DNA from 4 places in the Micromonospora sp. NPDC093277 genome. Region 1 is predicted to be linked to each of the others. Evidence: riboswitches for the same ligand, from Rfam matches in the RefSeq annotation. Region 1 holds a riboswitch; each other region holds the start of a gene.

What was found. Region 1 has a riboswitch for cyclic di-AMP ahead of ACIRG9_RS08095 (coiled-coil domain-containing protein). Riboswitches for the same ligand answer to the same signal wherever they lie in the genome.
Region 2: linked by a shared signal. The riboswitch ahead of ACIRG9_RS10330 (NlpC/P60 family protein) and the one ahead of ACIRG9_RS08095 (coiled-coil domain-containing protein) in region 1 are both predicted to bind cyclic di-AMP.
Region 3: linked by a shared signal. The riboswitch ahead of ACIRG9_RS18995 (C39 family peptidase) and the one ahead of ACIRG9_RS08095 (coiled-coil domain-containing protein) in region 1 are both predicted to bind cyclic di-AMP.
Region 4: linked by a shared signal. The riboswitch ahead of ACIRG9_RS12390 (coiled-coil domain-containing protein) and the one ahead of ACIRG9_RS08095 (coiled-coil domain-containing protein) in region 1 are both predicted to bind cyclic di-AMP.

The regions. Positions count from the first base shown of each region.
Region 1 is NZ_JBIWJO010000003.1:25,673-33,398, reverse strand. It holds partial or broken gene ACIRG9_RS08110 (alpha/beta fold hydrolase) at 1-704, shown strand, start outside; gene ACIRG9_RS08105 (HelD family protein) at 950-3,067, shown strand; gene ACIRG9_RS08100 (cation diffusion facilitator family transporter) at 3,189-4,103, shown strand; cyclic di-AMP (ydaO/yuaA leader) riboswitch at 4,236-4,367, shown strand; gene ACIRG9_RS08095 (coiled-coil domain-containing protein) at 4,373-5,437, shown strand; gene ACIRG9_RS08090 (hypothetical protein) at 5,546-6,031, shown strand; gene ACIRG9_RS08085 (SRPBCC family protein) at 6,033-6,515, opposite strand; gene ACIRG9_RS08080 (STAS domain-containing protein) at 6,571-6,930, opposite strand; gene ACIRG9_RS08075 (hypothetical protein) at 7,358-7,726, shown strand, end outside.
Region 2 is NZ_JBIWJO010000004.1:23,628-31,353, forward strand. It holds gene ACIRG9_RS10325 (N-acetylmuramoyl-L-alanine amidase) at 1-2,037, opposite strand; cyclic di-AMP (ydaO/yuaA leader) riboswitch at 2,274-2,411, shown strand; gene ACIRG9_RS10330 (NlpC/P60 family protein) at 2,424-3,458, shown strand; gene dcd (dCTP deaminase) at 3,521-4,099, opposite strand; gene ACIRG9_RS10340 (pyridoxamine 5'-phosphate oxidase family protein) at 4,178-4,726, shown strand; gene ACIRG9_RS10345 (zinc metalloprotease) at 4,795-5,778, opposite strand; tRNA gene ACIRG9_RS10350 (tRNA-Gly) at 6,025-6,098, shown strand; gene ACIRG9_RS10355 (VOC family protein) at 6,191-6,601, opposite strand; gene ACIRG9_RS10360 (hypothetical protein) at 6,788-7,120, opposite strand; gene ACIRG9_RS10365 (GNAT family N-acetyltransferase) at 7,135-7,662, opposite strand; gene ACIRG9_RS10370 (VOC family protein) at 7,703-7,726, opposite strand, start outside.
Region 3 is NZ_JBIWJO010000008.1:35,756-43,481, reverse strand. It holds gene ACIRG9_RS19000 (alpha/beta fold hydrolase) at 1-766, opposite strand, end outside; gene ACIRG9_RS18995 (C39 family peptidase) at 872-1,723, opposite strand; cyclic di-AMP (ydaO/yuaA leader) riboswitch at 1,942-2,085, opposite strand; gene ACIRG9_RS18990 (hypothetical protein) at 2,374-3,147, opposite strand; gene ACIRG9_RS18985 (hypothetical protein) at 3,298-3,819, opposite strand; gene ACIRG9_RS18980 (acyltransferase family protein) at 3,945-5,108, opposite strand; gene ACIRG9_RS18975 (alpha-ketoglutarate-dependent dioxygenase AlkB) at 5,308-5,943, shown strand; gene ACIRG9_RS18970 (hypothetical protein) at 6,042-6,248, shown strand; gene ACIRG9_RS18965 (solute carrier family 23 protein) at 6,245-6,556, shown strand; gene ACIRG9_RS18960 (DNA topoisomerase (ATP-hydrolyzing) subunit A) at 6,648-7,726, opposite strand, start outside.
Region 4 is NZ_JBIWJO010000004.1:452,895-460,620, reverse strand. It holds gene ACIRG9_RS12420 (RNA polymerase sigma factor) at 1-193, shown strand, start outside; gene ACIRG9_RS12415 (heavy metal translocating P-type ATPase) at 263-2,539, opposite strand; gene ACIRG9_RS12410 (hypothetical protein) at 2,554-3,537, opposite strand; gene ACIRG9_RS12405 (heavy-metal-associated domain-containing protein) at 3,574-3,783, opposite strand; gene ACIRG9_RS12400 (metal-sensitive transcriptional regulator) at 3,940-4,239, shown strand; gene ACIRG9_RS12395 (YibE/F family protein) at 4,376-5,695, shown strand; cyclic di-AMP (ydaO/yuaA leader) riboswitch at 5,850-5,983, shown strand; gene ACIRG9_RS12390 (coiled-coil domain-containing protein) at 5,986-7,005, shown strand; gene ACIRG9_RS12385 (carbonic anhydrase) at 7,002-7,670, opposite strand.

The sequences.
Region 1 (7,726 bases):
CCAGCTGCATGGACCTGCGTACGGCCACCCTGACCCAGCTCGGCGACGACCTCGCCGCGATGCTGGACGAGCTCGTCCCGCGCGGCAGGGTCGTGCTGGTCGGGCACTCGATGGGCGGGATGACCGTGATGGAGTATGCCCACCGCCACCCCGCGCACTTCGCCGCCCGGATCGCCGGGCTGGTATTCGTGTCGACCACCGCCGAGGGGCACACCCACACCAGCTACGGGCTCTCGCCCCGGATCGCCCGGTTGATCCGGCTCGCCGAGACCACCGGCGCCGGGGTGCTGGCCCGCTGCGGATCGTGGTGTCCGCCGCACCCGCTGCTCCGCGCCCTACGCCCGAGCATCCGCTGGCTGCTCTTCGGCGACCGTTGCGACCCGGCCGACCTCCGGCTGGTCACCTCGGCGGTGGCGCACGCCTCACTCCGTTCGATCGGCGGATTCCGCGCATCGATCGGTGCCCAGCACCGGCTGGACACCCTGGCCGCGCTCGGTCACCTGCCTTCCGCCGCGCTGGTCGGCGACCGGGACCGGCTCACCCCACCGCCGTGCGCGAGGTCGATCGCGGCAGCGCTGCCCACCACCGAGCTGACCGTCTGCCCGGGTGCCGGCCACATGCTGATGATGGAGCGCCCGGACGAGGTGGACCAGGCCCTCGCCGCGGTGCTCCACCGGGTTCTCACCGAGCCCACCGACCGGCTGGTCGGGCCGGACCACCCGCTGGTCCGGGCGGTGAGCGGACCCACCGACCCGGGCGGGCTGGTCGGGCCGGCCCCTCCGGTAACGCTGAACGAAACAGCCGGCAGAGGGGTGGAAACACCCGGATAACGGGCAACCGGCACCGGCGGTGTGAGTGCACCCTCATGGCCGCAGGCCACGGCCTCGACGGCGGCCCGTACCCTCATTCAGCCCGCCGTGCCCGCCGCATGATCACAGGAGCCCCCGACTTGAGCGACAAAACCACCCTGGAACGGGAGATCGCCGTCGAACAGCGACATCTCGACCGGGTGTACGCCCGGCTGGCGGAGCTGCGCCGGTCGGCCGCCGAGGCCGAGCGGGAGGGCTACCGGCTGGCCCGGGTCGGCAACTTCGGCGCGCTGGTGGAGCGGGACGCGATGGTGTTCCACGCCGCGCAGCGGCGGCACGTGCTGGACGCCGAACACGAGGGGCTGGTCTTCGGCCGGCTGGACCTGTGTACCGGCCAGGTGCTGCACGTGGGCCGGCTCGGCGTACGCGGGGAGAACGCCGAGACGCTGGTGGTCGACTGGCGGGCGCCCGCCGCCGCGGCGTTCTACCGGGCCACCCCGGCCGACCCGATGGGTGTGGTACGCCGGCGCACCATCCAGTCGTCGGCGGAGCGGGTCACCCGGATCGAGGACGACCTGCTGGACCCGGAGGCTGCGCCGCCGGAGCTCGCGGTGGTCGGCGACGGCGCACTGCTGGCCACGCTGTCCCGCGCGACCGGACGGGGCATGCGGGACATCGTCGCCACCATCCAGCGGGAGCAGGACGAGGCGATCCGCTCCCCCGGCTCGGGGGTCACGATCGTCTCCGGCGGCCCGGGCACCGGCAAGACCGCGGTGGCGCTGCACCGGGCCGCGTACCTGCTCTACTCCGACCGGGCCCGGTACGCCGGCGGCGGCATCCTGGTGGTCGGCCCGTCCGGCGTGTTCGTCGAGTACATCGCCTCGGTGCTGCCCTCGCTCGGCGAGGAGACCGCCACCCTGCACTCGCTCGGCTCGCTCTTTCCGGGCATGTCGGCTACCCGTACCGACCCGCCGGAGGTGGCGGCGGTGAAGGGGTCGCTGCGGATGCGCCGGGTGCTGGAGCGCGCCGTCCGGGACGCGGTGCCGGACTCCCCCACCGAGCTACGCCTGCTCTACCGGGGCGAGCTGCTCCGGCTGGACCGGGCCGAGCTGGACGCGGTCCGGGACCGCGCGCTGTCCCGCGGCGCGCGCCGCAACGAGGTACGCCGGGTCGGCTTCGACGCCGTCCTCGCCGCCCTGTACGCGCAGGCCCGCAGGCTGCGGATCGGCGGGTTGCCGGAGCAGCCCGCGTTCGAGGACGAGATCATCGACCGGCCGGAGTTCCGGGAGTTCCTCAAGGCCTGGTGGCCCCGGTTGCACCCGCGGCACGTGCTCGGCTGGCTGGCCCGCCCCGAACGGCTGCGCCGGTACGCGGGCGGCGTGCTCGCGGCCGGCGAGATCCGGCTGCTGACCGAGGCGTACCGGACGCTGGACGCGGAGGGGCTGACCATCGCCGACATCGCGCTGCTGGACGAGCTGGACGCGCTGCTCGGCAAGCCGGTGCAGCGGGCGCGGCCGAAGCGCGACCCGTTCCAGCTCGCCGGGGGCGTCCGCGAGCTGAGCACGTTCGCCGACCGGCAGCGGGCGGCCCGGGCCGCCGCCCGGGAACGGCCGGAGGACTACCGCGACTACGCCCACGTGGTGGTCGACGAGGCACAGGACGTCTCGCCCATGCAGTGGCGGATGATCGGCCGGCGCGGCCGGCTGGCCTCCTGGACGGTGGTGGGCGACCCGGCGCAGACCGCCTGGACCGGCGACCCGGAGGAGCTGACCCGGGCCCGGGATCAGGCACTGGGTCGGCGGCGCCGGCAGCGGTACGAGCTGACCACCAACTACCGCAACTCGGCCGAGATCTTCGCGGTGGCGGCGACGGAGATCCGCCGGCGCTACCCGGACCTGGCGCTGCCGACTGCGGTGCGCTCCACCGGGGTACCCCCGATCGAGCGGACCGTGCCCGCCGCGGAACTGCCCGCCGCGACCGTCGCGGCGGCCGACGCGCTGCTGGCCGAGGTCGAGGGCACGGTCGGCGTGATCACGCCGGTGCCGCGCCGGGACGAGGTCGCCGGCTGGCTGGGCGACCTGGGCGGCGGCCGGCTCCAGGTGGTGACCAGCCTCCAGGCCAAGGGCATGGAGTACGACGGGGTGGTGCTGGTGGCGCCGAGCGAGATCCGGGCCGATCCCGGGTCGGGCGTGCGGACGCTCTACGTGGCGCTGTCCCGGGCCACCCAGCGCCTCACCACCCTCGACCCGGTGGACTGACCACAGCCCGCGTTCGCGGCGGGCGCCTGAGCTGGCCCACCCCCCTCAGCCTTCACTTGCATACATAGCGATGTGAGCATAGATTGGGCCCGGGCGGGGCGCGGGACGAAAGGGTGTGGGCGTGGGCGCAGGTCATGACCACAGCGGCGCGGTCACCAACGCCGCACACCGCCACCAGGGTCGACTCTGGGCCGCGTTCGGGCTGCTCACCGCCCTTATGCTGGTCGAGGCGGTGGCCGCGTTCGCCACCGGCTCGCTGGCCCTGCTCTCGGACGCCGGGCACATGTTCACCGACGTGCTCGGCATCGGCATGGCGCTCGCCGCGATCACCGCCACCCGGCGAGCCAACACCGATCCGCAGCGCACCTTCGGGCTCTACCGGCTGGAGGTCCTGGCCGCGCTCGCCAACGCGGTCCTGCTCGGCGCGGTCGCCGCCTACGTGCTCGTCGAGGCGGTACGCCGGTTCGGCGAGCCGCCGGAGGTGCTCGCCGGGCCGATGCTGGCCGTGGCGTCGCTCGGCCTGCTCGCCAACATCGCCGCGTTCGCGCTGCTGCGGGCCGGCGCGCAGGAGAGCATCAACCTGCGCGGGGCCTACCTGGAGGTGCTCGGCGACCTGCTGGGCTCGCTCGGGGTGATCGCCGCCGCGCTGGTCATCACGTTCACCGACTGGTGGTGGGCCGACCCGCTGGTCGCCGTCGCGATCGGGCTGTTCATCCTGCCGCGGACCTGGCGGCTCGGCCGGGCCGCGGTCCGCATCCTGGTGCAGGCCGCCCCGGAGCACCTCCAGGTGACCGCCGTGCGCGACCGGCTGGCCGCGGTGCCCGGCGTCGCCGAGGTCCACGACCTGCACGTCTGGACCCTCACCTCCGGGATGGACGTGGCGTCGGCGCACCTGACCACGGCCCCGGACGCCGAGGTCGGCGAGGTGCTGGCCGCCGCCCGGGCCGCCCTGCACGGCGACTTCCGGATCGATCACGCCACGTTGCAGATCGAGCCCGGGGCGTCGGCCGGAGAGTGTGGACCAGTCGAGTGGTAATTAGGGCAAACTTAAATCCAAGTGGCTATTGTGCATTCATGCCGGCTTTCATCCGATTCCTAACCCTCGACTGGAGGGGCCCGGCCGGTAGGCTCGGTCGCGGCCCCCACCGGCGGCGCAGCGCGTCGCCGACGGCGGCTGTCGCCTAATCGCCGCAGCTCGGCGAGCCGGGGAACCATCTTCCTGGGGTGCATCCGCGTCAGCGGTAGGGATCTTCCGTCCCGAACCCGTCAGCTAACCCGGTCGGCGTTGACGGAAGGACACCTGGAATGCCACCTGCACGACGGACGGTCACCCGGTTGGCGGCCCTGCTCGTCGGGGCTCTCGCCCTCGGCCTCGCGACCGCACCGGTCCACCCCGCCTCGGCCGCCCCGACCGGCCTGCTCGCCGCCGCGCCCGGCGACGACGAGGGCGGCACCGCGGAGCTACGCGCCCAACTCGACGCGGCCGGCAAGGGCTGGCTGGACGCTCGGGCGGCGCTGAACCAGTCGGTGAAACGGCAGCAGCAGCTCACCGCCGAACTGAAGACGATCAACGCGGAGCTGGCCGTACGCGACGCCAAGGTCGGCGAGATCGCCGGGTTCGCGTACCGGGCCGGGCGGCTCGGCACCGCCGCGGCGCTGCTCGACAGCAGCAGCCCACAGGGCTTCATGGACCGCGCCGCCACACTGCAACAGGTCGCCGCGCACGAGGACCGGGTGCTGCGCGACCTGATCGACACCCGGGACCAGGCCACCCGTACCCAGACGGCGCTGAACGGTGAGATCCTGGAGCAGCGCCGGCAGGTCACGGTGATGGCCAAGCGCAAGGAACAGGCGGAACACGCGCTGGAGGTGGCCAACAAGAAGGCCGCCGCGACCACCACCGCCAGCGGCGGCAGCGTGCAGGGCACGTCCCGCGCCAACGCCACGCCGGCCCCGCGCAACGCCGACGGCTCCTGGCCCGCGGAGTCGTGCAGCGTCAACGACCCGACCCCGGCCGACGGCTGCATCACGCCGCGCATGCTGCACGCGCTACAGCAGGCCAAGGCGGCCGGGTTCACCCGGTACGTCTCCTGCTACCGGCCCAGTGGCTCCGGCGAGCACCCCAAGGGCCGGGCCTGCGACTTCGCCGCACAGAAAGACGGCTTCGGCGGGGTGGCCAGCGGCGGCGACAAGACGTACGGCAACAACCTGGCGGCGTACTTCATCCGCAACGCCGACCCGCTCGCCGTGCTCTACGTGATCTGGTTCAAGCAGATCTGGCTGCCCAGCAGCGGGTGGAAGGCGTACAGCGGCGGCAACGGCGATCCGTCCAGCGACCACACAAACCACGTACACCTCTCGGTCTACTGAGCCGCTAGGTGGCCCGCCGCCGGGCGGGCCACCTACGCCCACCGACGTACGCCGGATGTCGCTGCGCGCCCCACGACACCGGGCCGGCGACGGCCGAGCATCGGGGGCATGAGCCGACTCTCTCCCCCCGGACGCAAGGCCCTGCTCACCCTGCACCTGGTCACCTCGCTCGGCTGGCTCGGCGCCGACCTGGTGCTGCTCGCCCTGGGCGTGGCCGGACTACGCGGGGCCGACCCCGAGGTGGTCTACCCGGCCGCGGGCCTGCTGGTCACCTGGCTCTTCGCCCCGCTGAGCGTGCTGGTCTGGCTGATCGGGCTGGCCAGCGCGCTGCTCACCCCATGGGGCCTGCTGCGTTGGCGCTGGGTGCTGGTGAAGTTCGCGATCACCACGGCGATGCTGGGGTTGGTGTTCCTGCTGCTCGCCCCGACGGTGCGCCGGCTCGGCGAACTGGGGGCGGACCTCGCCACCCGGGACCGGCTGGACCTGATCATCCCTCCGACGGTGTCCAGCACCCTGTTGATCATCATGACCGTGCTGTCCACCTACAAGCCGTGGGGCCGGCTGCGCCCACCCGCCCAGGCAGCCCGGCCCTGAGTCAGCCCGCCTGCCCCTCCAGGGTGGCGCCGAGCCGGCTGGCGAGGCCGAGATGGGCCGCCCGGGCCTGCCGGAAGGCGTACCCGAACAGCGGTGCCGGGGCGGAGAGGGTGATCTCGACGTCGATGCGCACCACGCCACCTGGCTCGTCCCGGAGCCGGGTGTGGTTACGGACCGTAGTGGCGGGCTGCTGGCGAGCCACCGTCACCACCTCGTCCTCGGTGGCGACCAGCACGTCCGCCTGGTAGGTGACCGGGAAGTGCAGCGGCCCCAGTTCCAGCCGGTCGGTGATCGCGTAGCTGGCCAGCGCGCCGGGCCGGGGCGGCAGTTGGCGGACCCGGACGATCAGCGGATGCAGTTCACCCTGACGGCTCAGGTCGCTGAGCAGGGCGACCGCATCCGCCCGGGCACAGCGGGCCTGCACGGTGTAGCTGAAAGTGTCGCTGCTGAGCACGCCGTACCCCCTTGCCGTCGGCGTCCGCATGATCGTCCCGTAACCGGGGCCGGCTGGCAACGGGGCGGTACGGAGCCCGGCCAGCTCAGGCGCCGGGCAGCACCTGAGGGGTGCTGCCGGCGAAGTACGGCTCGGGTGCGCCGAAGAGACCCAGCAGGCCGGTGACCCAGAGTTGCCGGTGCACGAACCGGCTCGGCTCGGTGACCACCAGCTTCACGCCGCTGACCTCGGCGGTCTGGAAACCGGCCACCATGGCGCTGATGCCGACAGAGTCGATGAAGGTGACCAGCCGCATGTTCAGCTCGATCCGGGACGGACGGCCCTTCGCGAGCACCTCGGCGATCGCTTCCCGCACCTCGTACGCGGTGTCGACGTCGATCTCGCCTCGCGGCGCGATCTGGATAACACCACCCGGCAACATCGACTGCACGATCGACAGGCTCACGCGAGCACCTCCACTCGCCCGTACGGGCGCCTCATCAGTACGCGGGCCGCGACCGAGAGTATTCCTCCGATGGCCTCGGTCGCCACCCCTCGGGATGGGCAATTCGCGGACTGGGCACACCTGGGCATCCCAATCCGGATCCTTCGGTTCCTGTTTCTTCCGGACGACGGGTTCACTTCGTCCAACGACCGACCAGGGCCGGCCGATTCGCCGCCCAGGGTAGCCGCCCGGGGCCCCGTCCGCCTCGCACCCGGGCCCGGCGCGTTCGCCCGCGTTCGTCCCGTCCCGCCCCATCGACCGCGCCTGACCTGGGATGGTTTGGGGCGACCGCGGGCGGGGCACTGCCCGGATGAGTGAAACGTCACCCGCCGGATGACCCGCCGGAGTCCGAAGTGGCCGCCGGACTCCGCCCCGAGGAGGTAACACCATGTTCGGAACGACCCTGCTGGACCGCCGCGGCAGGCCCGAGCGGATCGCGGACCAGGCGTGGCGGCACATGCGCGACGCCGCCGGCTCCGCCGGGGACGGTGTCCGCGGCGTTGCCCGCTCCGCCCGTCGCAACGGGTCGGGTCTGGCCGACGACGCCACCGACCTGGTCGGCTCCGCCGCCGGCGAGGCCCGCCGCCGAGCCATCCTCGCCTTCGACGCGCTCGCCGGCCGCCGGCCGGGCCTGCCGTGGGCGATGCTGGTCAGCGCCGCACTGGTCGGCGCCGCGATGGGCTGGGCCGCCGGTACGGCCGCCCGGGCCGCCGGGAGCAGCGTGCCCGGCGTCGAGGAGATCGAGTTCCTGGACGCG
Region 2 (7,726 bases), on a different contig from region 1:
TTACCGGGGTGCGTCTACCGCCCCTGGCTGGATCAGTACGTCGTCGAGGTTGACGTACATCACGCGGTGGCCGAACTGGATCTGCACGTACTGGTTCGCGCCGCGGACGACCGTCCGGTCATCCGCCGCCGAGCCGTCGAACGAGACGGCCCGGTAGTACTCGCCCGGCAGCACGCCGCCGACCGCGTACTTCTGGCCCGCCTTGAAGGTGTACTGCAGCGGCGAGATTGCCTGGTAGGGGATGGTTGACGGGTACGCCGCCTGCTCGGGGTAGGCGCGCCCGTACACCGGGATGGTGGCCTTGCCCGGCTTGGGGGTCACCACGAAGCCGTTCGCCCACTTCGCCGTCCGCGCCGCGGCCGGGTTGTGGAACCACGCCTTCTGGCCGAGGTACCAGATGGCCGTCCAGTCGCCCTGGACATCGGCGAGAGCGTACGTCTGACCGGCCGAGGCGCGGGCGCCGTGGTCGGAGATGTACATGGTGTTCGGCTGGCCGTTCGGCTGCAGCCCCAGGTCGTTGACCAGTGGCGCGGTCGGGCTCGGAGCGGTGCGCAGGATGACCGAGGAGGAGCCGCGCAGCGGGCAGGGCTGGATCGGCGGCAGGGGGTTCGGAACGCCCGGGGGCTGCCGGTTGCAACCGGTGAAGGCCGGCTGGTTGCTGGCGTAGTCCGGGTCGATGGTGACCAGGCCCGTGTTCGGGGTCCCGGTTCCCTTGAACGGCGCCTTCATCAGGTCGAAGTAGTGCGACCAGTCCCAGTACGGTCCCGGATCCCAGTGCATCCCGCCCACGTTCGCGGCGGTGATGCCGGGAACGTTGTCGTGGCCCAGGATGTGCTGCCGGTCCAGCGGGATCTGGAAGCGCAGCGCCAGGTGCCGGACCAGCTTGGCGGAGGTCCGGTACATCGCCTCGGTGTACCAGGTGCCGTGGCCGGCGAAGCCCTCGTGCTCGATGCCGATGGACTTGGCGTTGACGTACCAGTTGCCGGCGTGCCAGCCCACGTCCTTGGCCTTGATGTGCTGGGCGACGTAGCCGTCCACCGAACGCAGCGTGTAGTGCCAGCCCAGGTAGGTCACGTCCTGAACGAGCTGCACGCTCGGGCCGAAGTAGCCCTCGGTGTCGTGGATGATGATGTACTCGATCTTCTGCTGTGCCGGCCGGTTGCCGATGTCGTAGTTGCCGTAGTCGCCGGAACCCGGGCCGTACTTCCCGTAGGGCGCGGGGATCCACTCGCAGGCGAGGCGGACCGGGCACTCCAGGCCGTCCGGCCGCTCGGCGCGACGCAGCCCGAGCTTGTGCAGCCCGGACTGGTCCGGCGTCACCGCCGCGGCGGCGAGGGTCACCTGCTGGCCGTCGTCGGTGATCCGGCTGGCGCCCTGGCTGATCTGGTCGTACACCTCGTCGGCGAAGGCCGCCGCGGCGTCCTCGGTGTCCGCGCCGGAATACCGGGCCACCGCGCCGTACCAGGCCGCCGGGTCGCTGCCGGCGCCGGCCGGCCCACCCAGCTCCTGCTGGTACGAGGCGAGCAGCGCCGCACCGCCCCGGATGTTGGCGACGGCGTCGGTACGCAGCGTCTCCTTCGACTCGCCGGTGAGGTCGGCGGCGGCGTCGAGGGTCTGCAGCGACGCCTGCGGCAGTACGTCGCCGCTCGGCCGCGCCGCGATCGCCGGGTCGAGAACGAGCGGCCGGGACTCGTCGCCGCGCGGGTCCTCGTTCTCGTCGACGTGGGCGCTGGACGGCGTCGAGGCGACCTGGGCCGCGTCGGTCAGGTGCATCGGGCCGTAGCCGCCACTGGTGCTGGGCTGGCCCGCGTGGGTGTCCCAGCGGGACTCCAGGTAGGAGACGCCGAGCAGGACGCTCTGCGGCACGCCGTACTCCGCTGCCGCGGCGGCGTACTGCTGTTGACGGTCCGGGTTGTCGGTGGTTCCGGCGGTGAGGGGCGCCGCCGCGCTGGGGCCGCTGATCGCGAGAGCGGTGGCTGCCGCGACGGTGGCGGCCAGCAATACCCGTCTGCGCGACGTTAGGGCTGAGAGGTGCATCAAACCTCCAGTTCGGGATGGGGGTCACTGCGTCCTCACCCTCGCTCCGCGCATGCCTCCTGGTCAATACCTTTCCAGGTAACGATGTACCCCGAAAGAAACCTTCATGCCCGCGGACCGCGACCGCGAATTTGAGTACGGAGTGTCACGGCGTCGCGGGTTGCGGAATGGTAACGACGATCTCTACTCTGGTCAGTCGTCGACCGGTAGGTTCACCGCCCAGCCCGGGTGGTGGCGGTCGGACACCGCCGAGTCGCCTCCGGGCGAGCCGGGGACCCAGGTACCTGGGGTGAATCCGCACCGTGGTGCGGTAGGGCGGCTCCCTTCCCGCCCGAACCCGTCAGCTAACCCGGTAGGCGGTCAGGAAAGAAGGAGTACGGAGCCCGGTGGCACACCATGCCCCGCGGCGACCGTCGGTCCGGCCGGTCGGCCGGTCGACGGCTGCGCCGCGTACCCGCTGGTCCCGCTTAACCACCGCCCTTGCCGCCCTGGCCGGCACCGCCGTCGTACTGACCGGCGGCGCCACGGCGGCCCACGCCGACCCGTCGGTCACCGAGATCGAGCGGCAGATCGACGCCGACTGGAACAAGCTCGAACCGATCATCGAGCAGGTCAACGCCACCCGCGAGGACCTCGCCGCCAAACGCAAGCAGGCCAACGCGCTGGCCAAACAGATCGCCCCGTTGCAGGCCCAGGTCGACGAGGCCCTCGGGCAGGTCGGTGGGCTCGCCGCCGACGCGTACAAGGGCAACGGCATCTCCACGGTCAACGCGCTGCTGGGCAGCCGGTCGCCGGGCGAGATCGTCAACAGCCTCGAACTGCTCGACCGCTTCGCGCACCGCCAGCAGCAGCAGGTGCAGGCCGTGGCCGACCTGCGCGATCAGTTGGCCGCGAAGAAGAAGCCGCTGGACGACATGGTCGCCCAACTGGCTCGTACCGATGCCCAGCTCTCGGCCAGGAAGAAGCAGATCGACGCCGAGATCGTCCGGCTGGAGAAGCTGCGGCTCAAGGTGTACGGCAACGGCGGCGGCGGCCCGCTGCGCCCGGCGCCCTGCCCCGCCGGCTATCCGGGCGGCCCCGCCGGGGTCGCGGTCAAGTTCGCCTGCGCCCAGATCGGCAAGATCTATGTCTGGGGCGCCGCCGGCCCGGACCACTACGACTGCTCCGGTCTCACCATGGCAGCCTGGGCCAAGGCGGGCGTCTCGATGCCGCACAACGCCCGGCAACAGCACGACGTCACCAAGCGGGTGAGCCGCAGCGAGCTGCGCGCAGGGGACCTGGTCTTCTACTACAGCGACCTGCACCACGTCGCGATGTACGTCGGCGACGGCTGGGTGGTGCACGCCTCCCAGTCGGGCAAACCCATCACGATGAAACGCGTCGACGACGGCCAGATCAACAGCTACGGCCGCCCCGGCTGATGTGAAAGGAGGGGCCCCTTCTTAACGCCTCAGGTAGCGGAAGGGGCCCCTGTCAACACCCGTCAGCGGGTCGACCAGATGCGCCAGTTCTGCCAGGAACGGCTCGGCGTCGGGCCGCGCTGCCCCTGGTAGCGCGAACCGTAGACCGCCGAACCGTACGGGTGCTCGGCCGGCGACGAGAGCCGGAAGATGCAGAGCTGGCCGATCTTCATCCCCGGCCAGAGAGTGATCGGCAGGTTCGCCACGTTCGAGAGCTCCAACGTGACGTGCCCGGAGAAGCCCGGGTCGATGAAGCCGGCGGTCGAGTGGGTGAGCAGCCCCAGCCGGCCCAGGCTCGACTTGCCCTCCAGCCGCCCGGCGAGCTGGTCGCCGAGCGAGATCACCTCAAGCGTGGAGGCGAGCACGAACTCACCCGGGTGCAGCACGAACGGCTCGCCCTCGGGCACCTCCACCAACGAGGTCAGGTCGTCCTGCTGCACGGCCGGGTCGATGTGGGTGTAGAGATGGTTGTTGAAGACCCGGAAGAGCCGGTCGAGGCGTACATCGATGCTGGAAGGCTGCACCAGCGCGGGCTCGAAGGGCTCCAGCGCGAGCGTGCCCGCTTCGATCTCGGAGGCCAGGTCGCGGTCGGAGAGCAGCATCGGAACACCATAGCGACCGGTACGGGTGACCTGCGTGTCGGACTGCGCACTCGTACACTTGTTCGATAGAATGTCCGCATGGCTTCCTGGTCCGAATTCGCCGCCGACGAGCCCCGACTCGCCGACGAGATCCGCCTTCTCCTGCAGCAGTACGGGCCGGGCTTCGGCTACCTCGCCACGGTCCGCGCCGACGGCGGCCCCCGGGTCCACCCGGTCTCCCCGGTCATCACCGACGAGGGGCTCTACTGCTTCGTCATCGAGTCGCCCAAGCGCCGCGACCTCGAACGCGACGGCCGCTACGCGCTGCACTCGTTCCCGCCCGAGGAGCGCGACGACGAGGCCTACGTCGCCGGCCGGGCCGAGCCCGTGACCGAGCCGGCCACCGTGGCCCGGGTGGCCGCCCTCGGCCGGGCCGCCCCGCAGGTCGACTGGCGGCTGTTCGAGTTCACCGTCGACGTGGCGATGCTGACCCGGCGTGACCAGGCGGCCCAGCTCGGCGCGGGCCGGCCGCAGGTGCGGGTCTGGCTCGACCCGCGAGCGACCGGCCCGACGCGGCGCTCCGACGTCGCGCCGCCCGAGGCCCGGCGCGGCCGCCACGGCTTCGACACCCGCCGCCCGGCCGCCTGAGCCCCGCGACAGCGCGGTGCCGGCCCCGTCGTCGAACGGGACCGGCACCGTTCGCCGTGCTGCGGTTGCTACGCCGCGCGGTAGGCCTCCCACGCGGTCAGCATTCGGCTGGCCTGCCCGGGGGTGAACTCGGACATGCACGAGTCGTAGGTGTAGTCCATGAAGTTGTGGATCGGGTCCGCGCCGGGAGCGGTGCAGGTGTCCCGCCCGGTCGGGCACTGGTAGGCAGGGGAGGCCTCAGCCGGGGTGTCGCTGACCTGGTCGCCCTGGCCGGTGCAGCCGCCCTGGAAGGTGTGGTAGAGGTTCAGCCAGTGGCCGATCTCGTGGGTGCCCGTGTCGCCCTGGTTGTAGTTGGTGGCGGTGCCACCCGGCAGCGACTCGCTCAGCGCGACCACGCCGTCCATCTTGTCCAGTGTCTTCTTCGGGAAGGTCGCCCAGCCGAGCAGGTTGTCGCTCAGCTCGCCCAGGTACATGTTCAGGGTGTTCTTGCCGCCCTCCCGCAGCGTGGTCTTCATGGACCGCTCGGCCGAGGAGCCCGAGACGATCGGGTACCAGGACGGGTTGGTGACCCGGTTGATCTTCTGGAGCTGGAACGCGAAGGCGGTCGCGGCGCCGCCGGTGCCCCCGCTGTAGGCCTGGTTCAGCACGCTGATCTGCTGATTGATCATCGAGTCGGGAATGTTGCCGCCAGCCCGCGTGCTGTCCCGCTGGATGACGTGGACGACGACCGGGATGGTCACGGTCGCCAGGGGCGCGGCTGCGGCGTCGACGCGGAGCCTGGACCGCTCGGCCAGGGCGGCGTCGAGATCCGCCTCCCGCTCCCGCACCTGCGAGGCGGTCAACTCGTTCGGGTCGTGCTTGGCGTGCGCTCCGGCCTTCACCCGGGCGTCCGGGTGGACGTCGGCCGGCTCGACGCAGCCGCCCGCCGGGGCGGCGGAGAAGGCCGAAGCGGCCGGGACGACACCCACCGCGGCGGTGCTGAGCAGCAGCGCGAGGGTCGTCGACGCGACACCGGCGGTACGCCGGGTCAGCAGGTTGGGACGGAGTCCCATGGGCCCACCTCTTTCTGGCGGCGCGACAGGGGGTGTGTCACGCCGTGGTTGAGAACGTGGAGCCGACGTTACAGTCCATCGATAAATTTGAAAACGCTCATATGTTGCGACAGTGAAACTTCTTGCCCGATCGACGGATCGCTATGGTTCCAAGATCGCGTCGAGGTGATCTCGCGGGGGGTGGGAGGCGCGCCGGGGGTACCTGGGTGCACGACGGCGGTGACCTCAGGTACAGTGGTGCCGCCTGCGGGTGTAGTTCAATGGCAGAACATCAGCTTCCCAAGCTGACAGTGCGGGTTCGATTCCCGTCACCCGCTCCAACTCGCGAAAGCCCTGGTCCGGACGAGAGTCCCAACCAGGGCTTTCGCGTTGTCAGCGGAGCTGAAACAGGCCGTGGGCCATCAGCGGGCCATTACTCGCTCTTGGGCCAGATGAGGCCCTGGTCGGTCCAGGTGACACCCTTGTTGCGGCAGAGGCAGAACGGGTGGCCGACGGGGTCGGTGTAGACGCGCCAGCCGTAGCCGTTGGGGCCGACGGAATCCTGCTGTAGCGTCGCGCCGAGGGCCAGGACGCGGCTCTGTTCGGCCTCGATGTCGTCAACTTCGAAGTCGAGATGGAACTGCTTGGGATGCTCGCTGTCGGGCCACTGCGGGGCGCGGTAGTCCTCCACCCGGATGAAGGCCAGCTCGATCTCGCCAAACCGGATACCGGCCCAGTTGCCGTGACTGCCCTCCTTGACCGGGCGACCCGTCACCTCTGAATAGAAGGCTGCCAGCTCCATCGTGTCCGGGCAGTCGATGATGAAATCGGTGAGTCGCAGCATCCGGCGATCTTGCCACGAGATCAAATAAGCCTTGAGACAGGCCCTAGCTGGCCTCGGCAGCCGGCCCGCCACCCTCGGCGGCCCGCCTCGGATTGCGCTTGCCCGGCTTGCGCCGGGCCGCCTTCACCGCCTTGTCGATCGCATGTTTCCTGGCCGGGCCTCAATCGTTTGCCACCGCCAGGGCGGTCAGGTCCGCCTTGGGCGGATGCGGTGCCCGACGCGCTGGCGGGCGTCGGCGAGCAGCAGATCCACGGCCGCGACCACGGCCTGCCAGGCGTCGCCGGCACCGGGGTCGCGGCGTTTGGCGAGTTGCTCGAAGGCGACGAGGCGCTGCCGGATCGACTCCAGGTGCAGATCGAACACCGAGGGCCGGCTCCAGTGCAGGTAACGAGGTGTCACCTGGAGCCAGAGCTGTCCGGTGGCCCGGTAGCGGGTGCCGCCGAGCGAGCGTTGCCGCAGGTAGGACAGCTTTCCGAGCGCCAGCTTGTCGGCGAGGGGCAACTCCTCGTGGTCGGTCACGTCGGGATGGTGACTCAGGCCTGCGATGAGCGCCAACGGATATCCGCCGGCGAGGGCAGGAGCGTCAGGTCGCGGACGTGCCGCAGACCGGGCTGCCCACTGAGCCGTACCTCGCCGACCGGGACGAACCCGGTGCGCCGCAGCACCGCGAGCGAGGCCGGGTTCGCCAGCGCGGCCGACGCGACCAGCCGACGCAACCCGTACTCCTCGCGGGCGAGGTCGCAGACGCGGCCGACGCCGTCCTGTGCCACGCCGCGCCTGGTCGCCCGCTCGGCCACCCGGTAGCCCAGCTCGGCGCTGCCCTCGGCGACGTCGACCAGGTTGAACCGCCCCAGCACGGTGCCGTCGTCGTCGACCAGGAGGTGGAAGTGGCATTCGCCGGTGGCCTGCTCGGCGAGCAGTTTCGCGAGCCGGGCGGCGAACTCGGCGAAGTAGTCGTCGCCCCGGTCCGGCACCGACCGGGCGAAGTACGCCCGGTTCTCCTGCTCGAAGCGGAGCAGGGCGGGGGCGTGGTGCACGTCGAGCCGCTGCAGTTCGGGCATCGCGCCACGTTAGCAACGGACCGGCACCCGTCGGTGACGACTATTGCGGGTACCAGCGCAGCTC
Region 3 (7,726 bases), on a different contig from region 1:
ACGGCCCGTCGGGCGTCGCGTACGGCGCGAGCAGGTCGAGGACGACGGCGGGGTCCTCGACGTGCGCGCTGTGGCCGAGCCCCGACAGGGTCACCACCGGCACGCCCAGTTCCTTGAGCTGCGCGTCGGTCACCATCGGGTCCTGCTCACCCCGGGCCAGCAGCACCGGCACGTCGGTCGCGGCGAGCAGGGCGGGCAGCCGCGGCTCCCCCACCGCGAACGCGGCCGGATCCATGGCCAGCCGCCAACGGCCGTCCTCGCGGCGCAGCCCGGCGTCCACCACCGGATGGTCGGGGGCGAAGAGCCCCGCCAGTCCGGCGACCCGCAGATAGCGGCGGGCCGCCTCGTCCCGGCTGGAGAACCAGGTCACCGGCCGCTCGGCCAGCTCGCGGGCCTTGTCGAGCTCGGCCGGGGACCAGGCGACCTTGATGCCGAGCCCGATCACCGCGTCGATCGGCAGCCGCCGCATCCGCGCGGCGAGCGCCAGCGCCACCACCCCGCCGAGCGAGTGCCCGAGCACGACCAGCCGGTCGTCGGCGCCGAGCCGGTCGGCGACCGGGCCGAGCCCCGTCACCAACCGGTCCGCCAGGGCCTCGAAGGAGTACGCCGGCAGCGGCGGCGACCAGCCGTGGCCGGCCAGGTCGGGGGCCAGCCAGCGCCCCGCCCACCGGTGTTCCAGCAGCGGCGCCCAGGGCAGCCACACCTCGCCGGTGGCGCCCAGTCCGTGCAGCAGCAGTAGATGGCGGCTACCCGTCTCGTCGGCCATACGGCGAAGTGTCGCATCGGACCGGCCACCCACGCGAGACACCGCGCATACGAGGTCGGGCACCGGCTCACATGAGCCGGTGCCCGACAGGGGGGAGGGATGCGATCAGGACGAGTAGCCGCGGGTGGCGGCCCAGTTCGCCAGGTCGATGGTGCTGATCCAGTACTCGGGCAGCGCCGGGTTCGCCGAGTCGGCGATCCGGGCGATCCGGCCGTCGTCCTTGTAGCCGACCACCGCGATGTAGTGACCGCCGGGGAACGAGTGCCAGCCGCCGTTGGTGTCGGTGGCGGAGCCGGCGATGTTGACCACCACGCCACGGCCGTCGGTGACCGCGTTGACCAGGTCCGCCTGGAGCTGGTCCATCTGGGCCGGGGTCGCGGCCTGACCGGGGATCATGTGGGTCCGGTACGGGCTGCCCTTGACCATCTTGTTCAGCCCGCGGGTGGTGTCCTCGGCCGAGTTGGTGCCGTTCATGCCGGCGTTCAGCGGCACGGCCATCGCGTCCTGGGTGGTCTCGACGCCGCTCGCGCTCAGCGCGTTGCGCACCGCGGCCGGGCCACAGTTCCAGTAGGCGGTCTGCGCCTGGTAGTCGTAGTCGAGGACCTTGGTCACCGGCGCCTTCGGCTTCGGCTTGGCCGTACGGGTCACGTCCGGGTCCGCCTTGGCCTTGCTCGGCGACGCCGACGCGCTCGGCGAGCCGGACGGTGACGCGCTCGGCGAGTCGGACGGCGACGGGGCGGCGAGGCGCGCCTCGCTGCGGCTGGCGACCTCGCCGAGGCGGGGGGCCAGCTCGGCGACGGCGGCGGTGTGCTCCTGGGGGGCGGGCGCCGCGTCGGCGCTGGCCAGCGCGGCGCTGGCGCCGCCGGCGAGCACGAGGGCCGCGGCCGAGCCGGCGACGATCTGGTACGGGCGCTCGGTCGCGAGGCGCCGCAGCTGTCGCTTCAGGTGGTGCTTCACGTGTGTTCCTCCACGAGGGCCTGAGCGGCGCACGCCGGCCCGACGCGCGGACAGGGTCACGCGCGTTGCCGGGCGGGGTGGCCACGGGAAAGGGAGCGCCCGGTGAACCGGGCTGCGGGAGCGGGTTGCCGGAAGCTCGGTCGCCGGTCAGGCGAGCGAGGGCACCGCGGCGCCGTGGAGGCGGGGGGAAGATCGGGGGGAGGTTGGCACGAGGATGTGACTCCTTCCGTGGCCGCCTACCGGGTTAGCTGACGGATTCGGGCGGGAAGAACGCCCTACCGCGGGCCGCAGCTCGCGGATTCACCCCGGTGTTGCACTGGGTCCCCGGTTCGTGAAAGATCACGATTAAGCGGGTCGGCGCGGCGTCGCCACCTGCGATCGGTAACCGCACCGGACGCGCCGACACTACCGGTGGGTTCTCCTCCTGCCAACCACTCCGACCTGCTTAAACATCGGAATTACCGGCGCCGACCGGAACAGCCCGCAACTGACGTAACTCAATGGGACAAGCAGTTATCGCGGAACTGTCAGGCAAGAATCGGACACCGGGTGGACGATCAACCTGGAATTGCGGGAGTCGATCGCCCACACTGATCCGGATGACCGTTTCCGGGCAGCCAGTGACGCGGCTCACCGAAGTTGGTAACGATTCATCCGACCCGTGCCGGACGAAAGCGCGCGCTACGGCCGGCCGGCACCGCAGCGCGGGCCGTCGCCACCGCCTCGGTACGGCGTATCGGGGCCGCGCCGGTGTGCAGCGCCTCGGCGGCGGCGAACGCCTCCACGGCCAGGGCGCGGGCCGACTCGGCGGCCAGCGCGGCGTCGCGCCAGGCCCGCTGCTCCCCCTCGGCGGCAGCCCGCCAGCCGGCCCGCCGGCGGTCGCGTACCACCCGGGCCAGAACGATCTCCTGCTCGGCCGGGTGCCGGCGCGGATCCCACCCGTTGCGATGGGCCAGCACGTCAGCGAGTTGGCGGGCCGACAGGTCGCCGTGCCAGTGCGCCGCCATCGCGGCATGGTGCAGCCACCGTTCCCGGGCCGCGTACTCGGCCGGCGTGCGGAGGGTACGCGGCTCAGGCAGCACGGCGGCACCGGCGAGCCGCCGGGCGCTCGTCTCGGCCGCGTCGTACGCCCGCCAGGCCCGGTCGGCCGCCGCCTGGGCGGTCAGCCACCGCTCGCGGCGCCGGCGAGCGGTCTGCGCGGCCCCGGCGGCTGCCACCGCCACCTCGTCGGCGTACCGGCGCAGGTCGGCGCGGCGGGCCGCCTCCTCAGCCGCCGGATCAGGCGCAACATCCGCCGGAACGTCCCGCTCGGGCCGGGCGACCAGCGCGGCCAGCAGGCCCAGGGCGAACACGAGCAGGCCCGACCAGATGGCGGCGGCCTCGGGAACCTTGCTGAGGAAGTGGTGGAGAACGGTCTGCTGCATGGTCGGCACCTCACGGAAACGACGTGACGAGGAGGTCCGCACTGGCCCGCGGGCGGGGCGCGACCGGGTACGGGCGCCGCCGCGCCGCCGTCGGGCGGATGCGGGGTGAGGTTCGGTCGGACGGCGAGGCGGGCCGCGGCCCGCGGCTCGTCAGCTGACGGGCGGGGCCCGGGAGCCGACGGTCGCCGGGACCAGCCCGACCAGGACGCGCTGCCGGTCGCCCGGCACGGCCACGACCGCCCGACGCGACGCCGCCGGGTCGGCCACACCGACCGGGCCGACCGGCCCCTCGCCACTGCCGGCCCGCTCGACGCTGCCGGCCCGCTCGACGGCACCAGCCTGATCGGTGCTGCCGGCCCAACCGACGGCACGCGCCCGATTGATGGTGCCGGCCCGATCAGTGGTGCCAGCCGGGTCGGCGACGCCGGGCCGGTCGGCGATGGCTGCTCCCGGCCCGCTCCGGGCCGCGAAGACGGCGGCGCCGACCCGCAGGGTCAGGCTCTCGGCAGGGCTCGCAGCGAACCGGGGGGCCGCCTGCGCGGTCGCGGCCGGGCCGAGGGGCAACGCGGTGGCACCGAGCGAGCAGGCAACCAACACAGCCAGGCTGGCCAGCATGCGGGCCATCCAGCGCGCCACCCACCACAGGGGACAGGTGAGCGCGATCGGAAGCACGGCCCCAACCTACCGCCGATACCGCCGCACCGCACCGCCGCCGGGCGTGTCGCACCGGCCCGGATCCGGGCACTGAGCAGGGTGGACGGCCACCGTGCGAAGCGCCGGGGCACGATGCGCGCGGCTCAGCCCGGGTCGCGCTGCGTGGCGTACTCGACCGAACGGGGCCGCGGGACGCGGACCGTGTCCGGCCCGGCGGAGGTGGCCGGCGGGCGGGGCCGGCGGGACGGACCCAGCCGGCGCATCATCGGCGTCTCCACCCAGCGATGCAGGGCGGCGGCGAGCGGCAGGTTGGCCAGCAGGAAGCCGACCACCGCGAGCGGCCCCCACCAGCCGCGCAGCCCCACATGCCAGTACCCGGTGAGGCGCAGCACGGTCTGCATCAACAGGACGTGCACCAGGTAGAAGGCGAACGAGACCTCGCCAAGCCAGACCATCGGGCGGGACCGCCACGGGGTAGGCCGGCCGCGCACGTCGGCGTCCGCCGCCGCGGTGATGACCAGCAGGTACGCCACCGCGAGCAAGGCCGCCCAGAGTTCCGCCCGGATCCAGTACGCGGCGACCAGCCAGGTGGCGACGAACATCAGGCTGGCCACCCCGAGCCCCGGCCCCCGCCAGCGTCCCCGGCGCATCAGCTCGGCCGCGGCCACGCCCATCCAGAACTCCAGCGACCGCATCACCGGGAAGACCTGGGTGAACCACCACCGGTTCTCCTCGGGCACCAGGAGCTGGCCGGGCCAGAGGGCGACGATCAGCAGCGGCGCGGCTACCACCACCGCCCAGAGCAGGACGGGGCGGGCCCGGCGCACCGCGGGCAGCACGAACGGCAGGCACAGATAGAACGCCAACTCGCAGGAGAGCGACCAGCTCACCGTGTTGACGCTGTAGAAGTAGCCGGGGGTGGGGTTCCACGCCTGCACCAGGGCCAGGTTGCCCAGCGCGGCCCCGGGGGCCACCCGGTCGGCGAACCAGAACGCCACCAGCAGCGCCACCACGAACGTCACCAGATGGTTCGGGTAGATCTTGGCCAGCCGGCGGCGCAGGAAGGTACGCCGGGGCTCACCGTCCCGGTAGGACCAGACCAGCACGAATCCACTGAGGATGAAGAAGAACTCCACTCCGGACAGTCCGAGGGCGAACAGCCGATCCATCACGGCCTGGTAGTCGGGCTCGGCGATGATGCGCATCGTTCCGGCGTGGAAGCCGAAAACCAACAGGGCGGCGATCCAGCGCAACCCGGTCAGCGAGGGCAGCCGGACGGCGGGGTTGACCGTCGGGGTGGAGCTCACGCCGCGCAGCCGACCGTTGGCCGGGTCACCAGCACGCGCATCCTCCTCGGTGGTTCGCCGACGGGCGAATCGGGAAGCCGCCCGCGACGGCACACCGCGTGGCCGCCGCCGTCGGGCACCCTACCCGCTGCCGACCGGAGGCGCCGTACGCGCCACCGCCCCTCGTACGCCTGTTCGAACACGCGGTAGGATCGGCGGCGTGTCCGACCTCGCGTACCAGCCCTCGATGCTCGACTTCGACGCGCAGGGGCCGACCCTGGGCCCACTCGCCGACGGGCTACGCCGGCACGAGCTGAGCCGGGGTGCCTGGGTCGACCACCTGCCGGGCTGGGTGCGGGGTTCCGACGCGGTGCTCGACACGCTGCTGCACGACGTGCCCTGGCGGGCCGAGCGCCGCACCATGTACGACAGCAAGGTCGACGTCCCCCGCCTGCTCTGCTGGTACGCCGCCGGCCGGCCGCTGCCCCACCCGGTGCTCACCGAGGCACGCGAGGCGCTCACCCGGCACTACGCGGCCGAGCTGGGCGAGCCCTTCGTCACCGCCGGGATGTGCCTCTACCGGGACGGCCGGGACAGCGTGGCCTGGCACGGCGACACCCTGGGCCGCTCCGCGCACGTCGACACCATGGTCGCCATCGTCTCCTTCGGCTCGCCGCGCCCGCTGCTGCTGCGCCCCCGCGGCGGCGGGGCGAGCCTGCGTTTCCCGCTCGGCCACGGCGACCTGGTGGTGATGGGCGGGTCCTGCCAACGCACCTGGGAGCACGCGATCCCGAAGACCGCGCGCCCGGTCGGCCCCCGGGTCAGCGTCCAGTTCCGCCCCACCGGGGTGGCCTGACCCACCGGCCCACCCCGGTGGGGCGGCCCGGCGGCGTGGTACAAACAGCTCTCAGGGTCGATCACGCCCCCGTCACCTGACGACGCGAAGGGCCCAGCATGACCCAGTCCCCCACCGAGCCTCGATCTCGCTGGTCCCCCTGGCGGCTGCACGGCGACGGCCGGTCCGTACGGCCCGGCGACGTGGTGCATCCCGACGAACGGCTGTCCTGGCCGCGTACCGTCGGCGTCGGCGTGCAGCACGTCGTCGCGATGTTCGGCGCCACCTTCACCTGCTCGGCCTCTGCCCGAAGTTCGGGGCGTTGATCCTCACCGTGCCGGCCGGGGTGCTGGGCGGCGCCACCACCGCGCTGTACGGGCTGATCGCCGTCCTCGGCGCCCGGATCTGGATCGAGAACCGGGTCGACTTCCACGACCCGGTCAACCTGATGACCGCCGCCGTGGCGGTGATCATCGGGGCGGCCAACTACACGCTCACCGTCGGCGACCTCTCGTTCAACGGCATCGCCCTGGGCACCGCCGCCGCCCTGGTCATCCACCACGGCACGCGCCTCATCGCCCACCTCCGCAACACCACCCCCGACTCCCGCCCCAGCCCCGAACCCGAACTCTGACCCACCAGATCGGTTGATCAAGAGGTTTGCGCCGCCCAGAAGCGTTCCGGTGACGCAAACCTCTTGATCAACACGAGCATGGGGGGGTGGGTCAGTCGCGTTCGATCTGGTGGCCGACGACGGCGGGGCCGAGCATGACCGCGAAGCCGGAGCCGTCGCGGCGCGGGTCCGCGGGAGGCAGGTCCACCGGCTCGCCGTTGGCGGTCGCGCCGACCGGGCGCGGACCCACCCAGGCCACCGCCAGGTCCACCTCGCCCTTGAGGAAGCGCTGCGCCCGCACCCCACCGGTCGCCCGCCCCTTCGCGGGGTACGCCTTGAACGGCGTCACCTTGACGGTGGCGCCGGTCGAAGTGACCACCATCGGCTCGCCGTGCACCTTGTCGTCGGTGCGGACCGCGCTGAAGAAGACCACGTGCGCCCCGGCGGGCAGGTTGATGCCGGCCATGCCGCCGCCCTTGATGCCCTGCGGCCGGATCAGGGACGCCGCGAAGCGCAGCAGCGACGCCTCCGAGGAGACGAAGGCCAGGCTCTCCTCGCCGTCGGCGAGCCAGGTCGCCCCGACCACCTCGTCGCCGTCGCGTAGCGAGATCACCTCGAACTCGTCCGAACGGACCGGCCACTCGGGCGCGCAGACCTTGATCACCCCGTGCCGGGTGCCGAGCGCCAGGCCGGGCGACCCCTCGGCGGACGGGCCGAGCGGCGCCAGCCCCACCACCGTCTCCCCCGGCTCCAGCGGCGCCAACTCGGCTGCGGACATGCCGCCGCGCAGCGACACCGTGCCGGGCTGCTCGGGCAGCACCGGCAGCGGCAGTACGTCGATCTTGAAGGCCCGCCCGGCGCTGGTGACCAGCAGCACCCGGCCCCGCGCGGTCGAGTGGACGACGGCGCGTACCGCGTCGTGCTTGACCCGGCCGCTGCGCCGGCGCCCCTCGGTGGCCTCCTCCGACTCGGCCGCGGTCCTGGCGACCAGCCCGGACGCGGAGAGGATCACCTGGCACGGGTCGTCGGCGACCTCCAACGGCCCGGCCGGTACGGAGGCGGCCAGCACCTCCTTGAGGTCCCCGTCGACCAGCGTCGTGCGGCGCGGGGCATCAAACTGCTTGACCACGGCGGCCAGCTCGTCGGAGACCAGTTTCCGCAGCACCTTCTCGTCGTCGAGGATCCGCGACA
Region 4 (7,726 bases), on a different contig from region 1:
GGCGCCGCTCGCCGCCGACGAGCGCGTCGCCGGGCATCACCGCCTCGCCGCCGTCCGCGCCCACCTGCTGGAACTGGCCGGCGAGCGGGACGACGCGCGGGCGGCTTACCTGGCCGCCGCGCGGGCGACCACCAGCCGGCCTGAGCAGCGCTACCTGGAGGTACGCGCCGCGCGGCTGGCCGCCGAGCGGTGAACCCGACGGGGTGGACGGCCGACCCGCCGCCGGCTCCGGGCGGACCGGGCCGGCGGCGGGTCGGGCCGCTCAGTCGACCGGGCGGAAGCGCCGCAGCCGGAGGCTGTTCGCCACCACGAAGACCGACGAGAAGGCCATCGCGGCACCGGCGATCATCGGGTTGAGCAGGCCGGCGGCGGCCAGCGGCAGGGCAGCCACGTTGTAGGCGAAGGCCCAGAACAGGTTGCTCTTGATGATGCGCAGCGTCCGCCGGGAGAGCCGGATGGCGTCCACGGACGCCATCAGGTCGCCCCGGACGAGGGTCAGGTCGGAGGCCTCGATCGCCACGTCGGTGCCGGTGCCCATGGCCAGTCCCAGGTCGGCCTGGGCCAGTGCGGCGGCGTCGTTGATCCCGTCGCCGACCATGGCAACCGTCCGCCCCCCGTCCTGGAGCCGGCGTACCGCGTCGACCTTGTCGGCCGGCAGCACCTCGGCGATCACCTGGTCGATGCCGACCTCGGCGGCCACCGCCCGGGCGACCGTGGCGTTGTCGCCGGTGAGCAGCACCGGGGTGAGCCCCAGCTCGCGCAGTCCCGCGATGGCGGCCCGGCTGGTCGGCTTCACCGCGTCGGCCACCGCGAGCACGCCCCGGGCCCGCCCGTCCCAGCCGGCGAGGATCGCCGTCCGGCCGGCGGCCTCCGCCTCGGTCGCGGCCCGCACGACCTCCTCGGGTACGTCGAGGCCCCGCTCCCGCAGCAGCCGAAGCCGCCCGACCACCACGTCCCGGCCGTCGACCGAGCCGGTCACGCCGAGCCCTTCGACGTTGGCGAAACCGGTGACCGCCGGCACCGGGCCGGCCTGCGCCGCGCCGTCGGCGACCGCCCGGGCGATCGGGTGCTCGGAGGCGGCCTCCAGCGCGCCGGCCAGCCGCAGCAGCTCGTCGGCGTCCTGACCGGCGGCGGGGAGCACGTCGACCAGGGTCATCCGTCCGGTGGTCACCGTGCCGGTCTTGTCCAGCACCACGGTGTCGACCTGGCGGGTGGACTCCAGCACCTCCGGCCCCTTGATCAGGATGCCGAGCTGGGCGCCCCGCCCGGTGCCGACCAGCAGCGCGGTCGGCGTGGCCAGCCCGAGGGCGCACGGGCAGGCGATGATCAGCACGGCCACCGCCGCGGTGAAGGCCGCGGTCGTACCGGCCCCGGTGCCGAGCCACCAGCCCAGCGTGCCGGCGGCCAGCGCGATCACGATCGGCACGAAGACCCCGGAGATCCGGTCGGCGAGCCGCTGCACGGCTGCCTTGCCGGTCTGCGCCTGTTCCACCAGCTTCGCCATCTGGGCGAGCTGGGTGTCGCCACCGATCCGGGTGGCCCGGACCACCAGCCGGCCGCCGGCGTTGACGGTCGCGCCGACCACGGTGTCGCCGGGGCCGACCTCGACCGGCACCGACTCGCCGGTGAGCATGCTGGCGTCGACCGCCGAGGTGCCGTCCTCGACCACGCCGTCGGTGGCGACCTTCTCCCCGGGGCGGACCACGAACCGGTCCCCGACGACGAGCTGGTCCACCGGGATCCGGGTCTCCTGGTCGCCGCGCAGCACCGCGACGTCCTTGGCGCCGAGTTCGAGCAGGGCTCGCAGGGCGGCGCCCGCGGTGCGCTTGGCACGGGCCTCGAAGTAGCGGCCGGCCAGGATGAAGACGGTGACGCCGGCCGCCGCCTCCAGGTAGATGTTGCCCGCGCCGTCGGTGCGGGTGATGTCGAAGCGGAACGGGTGGGTCATCCCGGGCATCCCGGCGTCGCCGAGGAAGAGCGCCCAGAGCGACCAGCCGAACGCGGCGAGGGTGCCGAGCGACACCAGGGTGTCCATCGTCGCCGCGCCGTGCCGCAGGTTGATCCAGGCGGCCCGGTGGAACGGCAGCCCGCCGTAGACGACCACCGGGGCGGCCAGGGTCAGCGACAGCCACTGCCAGTAGTCGAACTGCCAGGCCGGCACCATGGCCAGCAGGATCACCGGCACGGCCAGCGCCACCGACACCCACAGCCGGGTACGCAGCCCGCGCAGCTCGTCCAGCGGCTCGGCGGTCGCCTCGGCGGCGGCCTGCGCGGGCGGTGGCGGCACGGCGGCCGTGTAGCCGGTCTTCTCCACGGTGGCGATCAGGTCGTCCGGGGTGACCTCGTCGGCGTACCGGACGGTGGCCTTCTCGGTGGCGTAGTTGACCGTTGCCTCGACGCCGTCCATCCGGTTGAGCTTCTTCTCGATCCGGGCGGCGCAGGAGGCGCAGGTCATGCCGCCGATCGCGAGTTCGATCAGGTTCGGCGCGACCGGCAGGGGCGCGGAGCCCGTGCGCGGGCTTTTGGCGGTCGATGTCATCGCGGCACCTCCGGTCAATTGTGCCCGTGACCGGGGACGCCGTGCCCGGCGTCCGGGGTCGGTGCGGTGGTGGCCGGCGCCTGCGGCGCCGGAGCGGCCTGGTCGCCGGCCAAGACGGTGAACTCCGCGGTGTGCACCGCGTCGCCGTGCCGGAAGTCCAGGAACAGGCGGTACGTCCCGGCCGTGGGCACCTCGGCGGCGAAGCTGACCGCCGGCCCGGCCGGGGTCCGCCCGTCGCCGGGCGCGCCCTCCGGGTGCACGTGCAGGTACGCCAGGTCGCCCTGTCGCAGCGCCACCAGGTGCCCGTACGCCCCGAGGTAGGGCTGCAGGTCGGTGACCGGTTTCCCGTCCCGGCTGATGGTCAGGGTGAGCTGGCTGGTGCGGCCGGGCTGCGGGGCCCCGCTCAGGATGACGGTGTAGCCGTCGACGGTGGTGCTGGTGACGGGCGTGGGCAGTGGGCGCTCGACCAGCTCGCCGGGGACGGTGACGTCGACCCCGAGCGTGAGGGGCTCGCCGCCGGTCGGGGTGAAGTCGGCGAACGCCCGCCAGACGCCGGGGCCGGCGAGCGGCGAGGCGACCCGCCAGGTGCCGTCGGTGGCCAGCTCCGGGTGGACGTGCCGGAAGCCGGAGAGGTCGCGGCGGGCGACGATCAGGTGCATGCGCTTGTCGTGCGCCACGTCGTAGCGGGTGACCGGCTGACCGTCGGGCCCGGTGATCCGGAAGGCGAACTCGCCGGCGGGGGCGGTCACCGGTTGCAGGGTGTAGCCGCGGTCGGAGACGAGCAGCCCGCCGGGCAGGTGGTCGGTGGCGCCGGCCGTGTGGTCGGCGCCGGTGTGGCCGGCTTCGTTGCCGCCGCCGGTGTGGCCGGTTTCGGTGTTGTCGTGGCGGGTCTCGGCGGCCGGGGTGACGGGGCCGGTCAGCTGGCCGACCCCGTACGCCGTGCCGAACACCGCCGCGAGGCCGAGGGTGAAGCCGCTCAGCTTCGTCGCCGTGTTCATGGTGTTACCTCGGTTCCTTCGGGTCCGGCGGACCCGTCACGCCCCGACGAGGTCGTATCCGGCCTCGTCCACGGCGGCGCGGACGGTGTCCGTGTCCAACTGGCTCTCACTGGTGACGGTGACCTGGCCGGAAGCCAGGTCGACCTGGACGTCGCTGACGCCCGGGATCGCGCCCACCTCGGTGCTGACCGAGTTGACGCAGTGCCCGCAGGTCATGCCCTGCACCTGGTACGTGTTGGTGACCATGGCTAATCTCCTTTCCCACCGCCTCCGACCTTATACCCCCTAGGGGTAATTGGAAGCGAGACGTCTGCCACTTGACTCGTTACCGCTACCCCGTGGGGGTATCGGCCACGGGAAGGAACATAACATACCCCGGAGGGGTAAGCTATCCTCGACTTCATGACCGCACCGACGACCCCGACCCGGGGCTACACCGCCAGCAAGGACCAGCTGCTCGCGCGGCTCCGCCGCATCGAGGGCCAGGTTCGCGGCATCGAGAAGATGGTCGAGGACGACCGCTACTGCATCGACGTGCTGACCCAGATCTCCGCCATCCAGGCCGCCCTGGACAAGGTCGGCCTCGGCCTGCTCGACGGGCACGCCCGGCACTGCATGCGGGAGGGTGCCGCCGAGGGTCGCGCCGACGAGATGGCCACCGAGATGATGGCCGCCGTCGGCCGGCTCATGAAGCGCGGCTGAGCCGGTAGCCCCGGGGCGGACTGGCTACCATTCCCGGCGACAACCCGCTGGCGCCGCCCCGGCGCGCCTCCGCCGGCCGGTGGACCCGACCGGCCCGGCGACACGCTTGCCGCCGTGAATCGTTGGGAGTCTCGTCATGGGCGCCGACCACACCCGTCCCGCGCCGTCCGCCCCGCCGGGCGTACGACGGATCCTCGTCGCGACGGTGGTGCCGCTCTTCGTGATCACCGTGGTCGCCGCGCTCGTGCTCTGGCCACGGGACACCGGCCGGGAGCCGGCGGGCGGCCCGGACGTGCCCCGCTACCACGGCACGGTGACCCGGGTGGTGACCGAGCCCTGCCCACCGGCGCCGGAGACGCCGGAGGGCGCCCCGGGCGGATCCACCGGCCCCTGCGGGACCGTCACCGTCACCGCCGAGCAGGGCCCGGACGCCGGGCGACAGGTCGAGGTGCCCGTCCCGGCCGGACCCGGCGCGCCCCGGGTCGAGGTGGGTGACGCGGTCGTGCTGGTCGAGCTGACGGACCCGGCCGACCCGGCGGCGAAGAGCTACCAGATCGCCGAACACCAGCGCGGCGCGCCACTGGCCTGGCTCGCCGCGCTGTTCGCCGTCGCCATCGTCGCGTTCGGCCGCTGGCGCGGGCTGGCCGCACTGGGCGGCCTGGTGGCGAGCTTCGCCGTCCTGCTCGGTTTCATCCTGCCCGGGATCAGCGCCGGCCAGCCGCCGCTGCTGGTGGCGATCGTCGGGTCCGCGCTGATCATGTTCGTGGTGCTCTACCTGACCCACGGGATCACCGCGCAGACCTCGGTGGCGGTGCTCGGCACCCTGGGCAGCCTGGTACTGACCGGCGTCCTCGGCGCGCTGGCCACCGCGGCCACCCATCTGACCGGGTTCGGCAGTGAGGACGCCACCACCCTGTTGATGTTCCAGAACGACGTCGACCTGCACGGGCTGCTCCTGGCCGGCATCATCATCGGCTCGCTCGGCGTGCTGGACGACGTCACCGTCACCCAGGCCGCCACGGTCACCGAGCTGGCGTACGCGAATCCGGGGCTGTCCCGGATCCAGCTCTACCGGGCGGCCACCCGGGTGGGTCGCGCCCACATCGCCTCCACGGTCAACACGATCGTGCTGGCGTACGCGGGCGCGTCGCTGCCGCTGCTGCTCCTGCTCGTCGCCGACTCCCGCCCGCTGAGTCAGATCCTGACCAGCGAGTTCCTGGCCCAGGAGATCGTCCGCAGCATCGTGGCCACGCTCGGCCTGGTCGCCGCCGTACCGCTGACCACCGGGCTGGCCGCGGTGGTCACCGCCGCCGGGCGGCGCGCCGGGTCGGACGGCGAGCCGCCGGTGCCCCCCGCCGCTCGGCCACCGGCGGAACGGGACAATGCTCTGGAGGCGCTCGGCGGGGCGGCCGCGCGGCGGCGCGGGCCGCAGGGGAGCACGGAGGTCGCATGGTGAAACTCCGTAGCGTGACCGTCGGTTCCAAAGGCGACGGCGGTCACGCAGGGCAACGACGAAATCGCACTATTAGTCGGCTTCCGGACGTAGATCGCCGTGGGGACTCTCAGGTAACCTCGCTGCCGGTCACCGCCGAAGGCGCGCTACGGCGCCTGCGGTGCCGCCGCCCAATCGCTCGACGGCGAGCCGGGGAACCAGGTACGAGGGGTGAATCCGCGACCAGCGGTAGGGGCCACTTCCGCCCCGAACCCGGCAGCTAACCCGGTCGGCGGTCTACGGAAGGGAACACTGTGACGGCACCCCTGCGCCGCTGGTTGACACCCGTGGTGGCCGTACTCGCCGCGTTCGCCGTCGTCGCCGGGCCGACCCCGGCCATGGCGGCGCCCACCAACCCCACCCCGTCGGGGCACGAGGAGGACGACGATCCTCCGCTCATCACGGACGTCCTCAACGCCACGAACCGCGCGTACCTGCAGGCCAAGGCGAAGCTCGACAAGTCGCAGCAGCGCCAACGCCAGCTGGCCGGCGAGGTACGCGCCGCGCAGGCCGAACTCGACGCGCTGCGCCCGCAGGTCAGCCAGATCGCCGCACAGTCGTACCGCACCGGCCGGCTCGGCGTGATGGCCATGTTGCTGGAGAGCAACACGCCCGACTCGTTCGTCCAGCGCGCCGCCGCCCTGGACGAGCTGAACATGGTCCACGCGCAGCGGCTCGCGGCGGTCAACGCGGCGAAGACCCGGGCGGAGCAGGCCAAGCTCGCGGTCGAGGCCGAGGTACGCGAGCAGGAGAAGCAGAAGAACGCGATGGCGCGGGAGAAGGTCGCGGCGGAGAAGGCGTTGGCGCTGGTCGGCGGGCGGGGATTCACCGGCGGTCTGGTCTCGGCCACCTCGCCGGTCGCCCGGATCGGGCCCGGTCGCACCGCCGACGGTGACTGGAAGTCCGAGTCGTGCAGCGAGAACGATCCCACCACCTCGGGCTGCATCACGCCGCGCACCCTGCACGCCTACAAGGAGGTCCGGCGAGCCGGCTTCACCCGCTTCGCCGGCTGCTACCGCTCCGGCGGGCCGTGGGAGCACCCGAAGGGTCGGGCCTGCGACTGGTCGTTGCAGAACAGCGGCTTCGCGCCCTGGCACAACAACGACACCCGGATGTACGGCAACAACGTCGCCGCCTTCCTCATCCGCAACGCCGACCGGCTGGGCATCTACTACGTGATCTGGAACCGGCAGATCTGGTTCCCGGCGACCGGTTGGAAGTCCTACAGCGGGCCCTCCAACCACACCGACCACGTCCACATGTCGCTGCTCTAGGGCGTGCCCTGGTCGCTCCCGGCTGGGCCCTGGAGCGTCCCCACGGTGGTCGGGGTGCCTGGCGGCACCTCGGCCACCGTCCGCACCTCGCCCGCGCTGAGCCGGTACGACATGCCGACCACCCCGCACCGGCCGGCGGCCACCAGTTCGGCGATCACGGCGGACCGGGCCAGCAGCGCCTCCAGGGTCTGCGCGATGTGGATGTCGACGATCCCGTCCACGTCCTCGATGCCCTGGCGGGCGGCCTGGCGCAGGCTGGGCACGACGGCCTCGACCACCGCACCGAGGTGCCCGGCCGGTGAGGTACCGGTGGTGACCGCGTCGCGGGCGGCCTGCACCGCCCCGCAGGAGTCGTGGCCGAGCACCACGACCAGCGGTACGCCGAGCACGGTGATCGCGTACTCGACGCTGCCGAGCACCTCGGGTCCGACGGTGTGGCCGGCGGTCCGCACCACGAAGAGGTCACCGAGGCCGCGGTCGAAGATGATCTCGGCGGCGAGGCGGGAGTCGGAGCAGCCGACGATCACCGCGAAGGGGTGCTGGCCGTCGGCGACGGCGGCCCGGTGACCGGCGTCCTGGTTCGGATGGCGAGGCACACCGGTGACGAAGCGGGCGTTGCCGGCGTACAGCTCGGCGAGCGCCTGTTCGGGTGTGTTCGGCGTCATGGCAGTCACCTCGTCCTCGCGCGATACGACCTGGTCGACCCGGTCGGCGGCGGAGA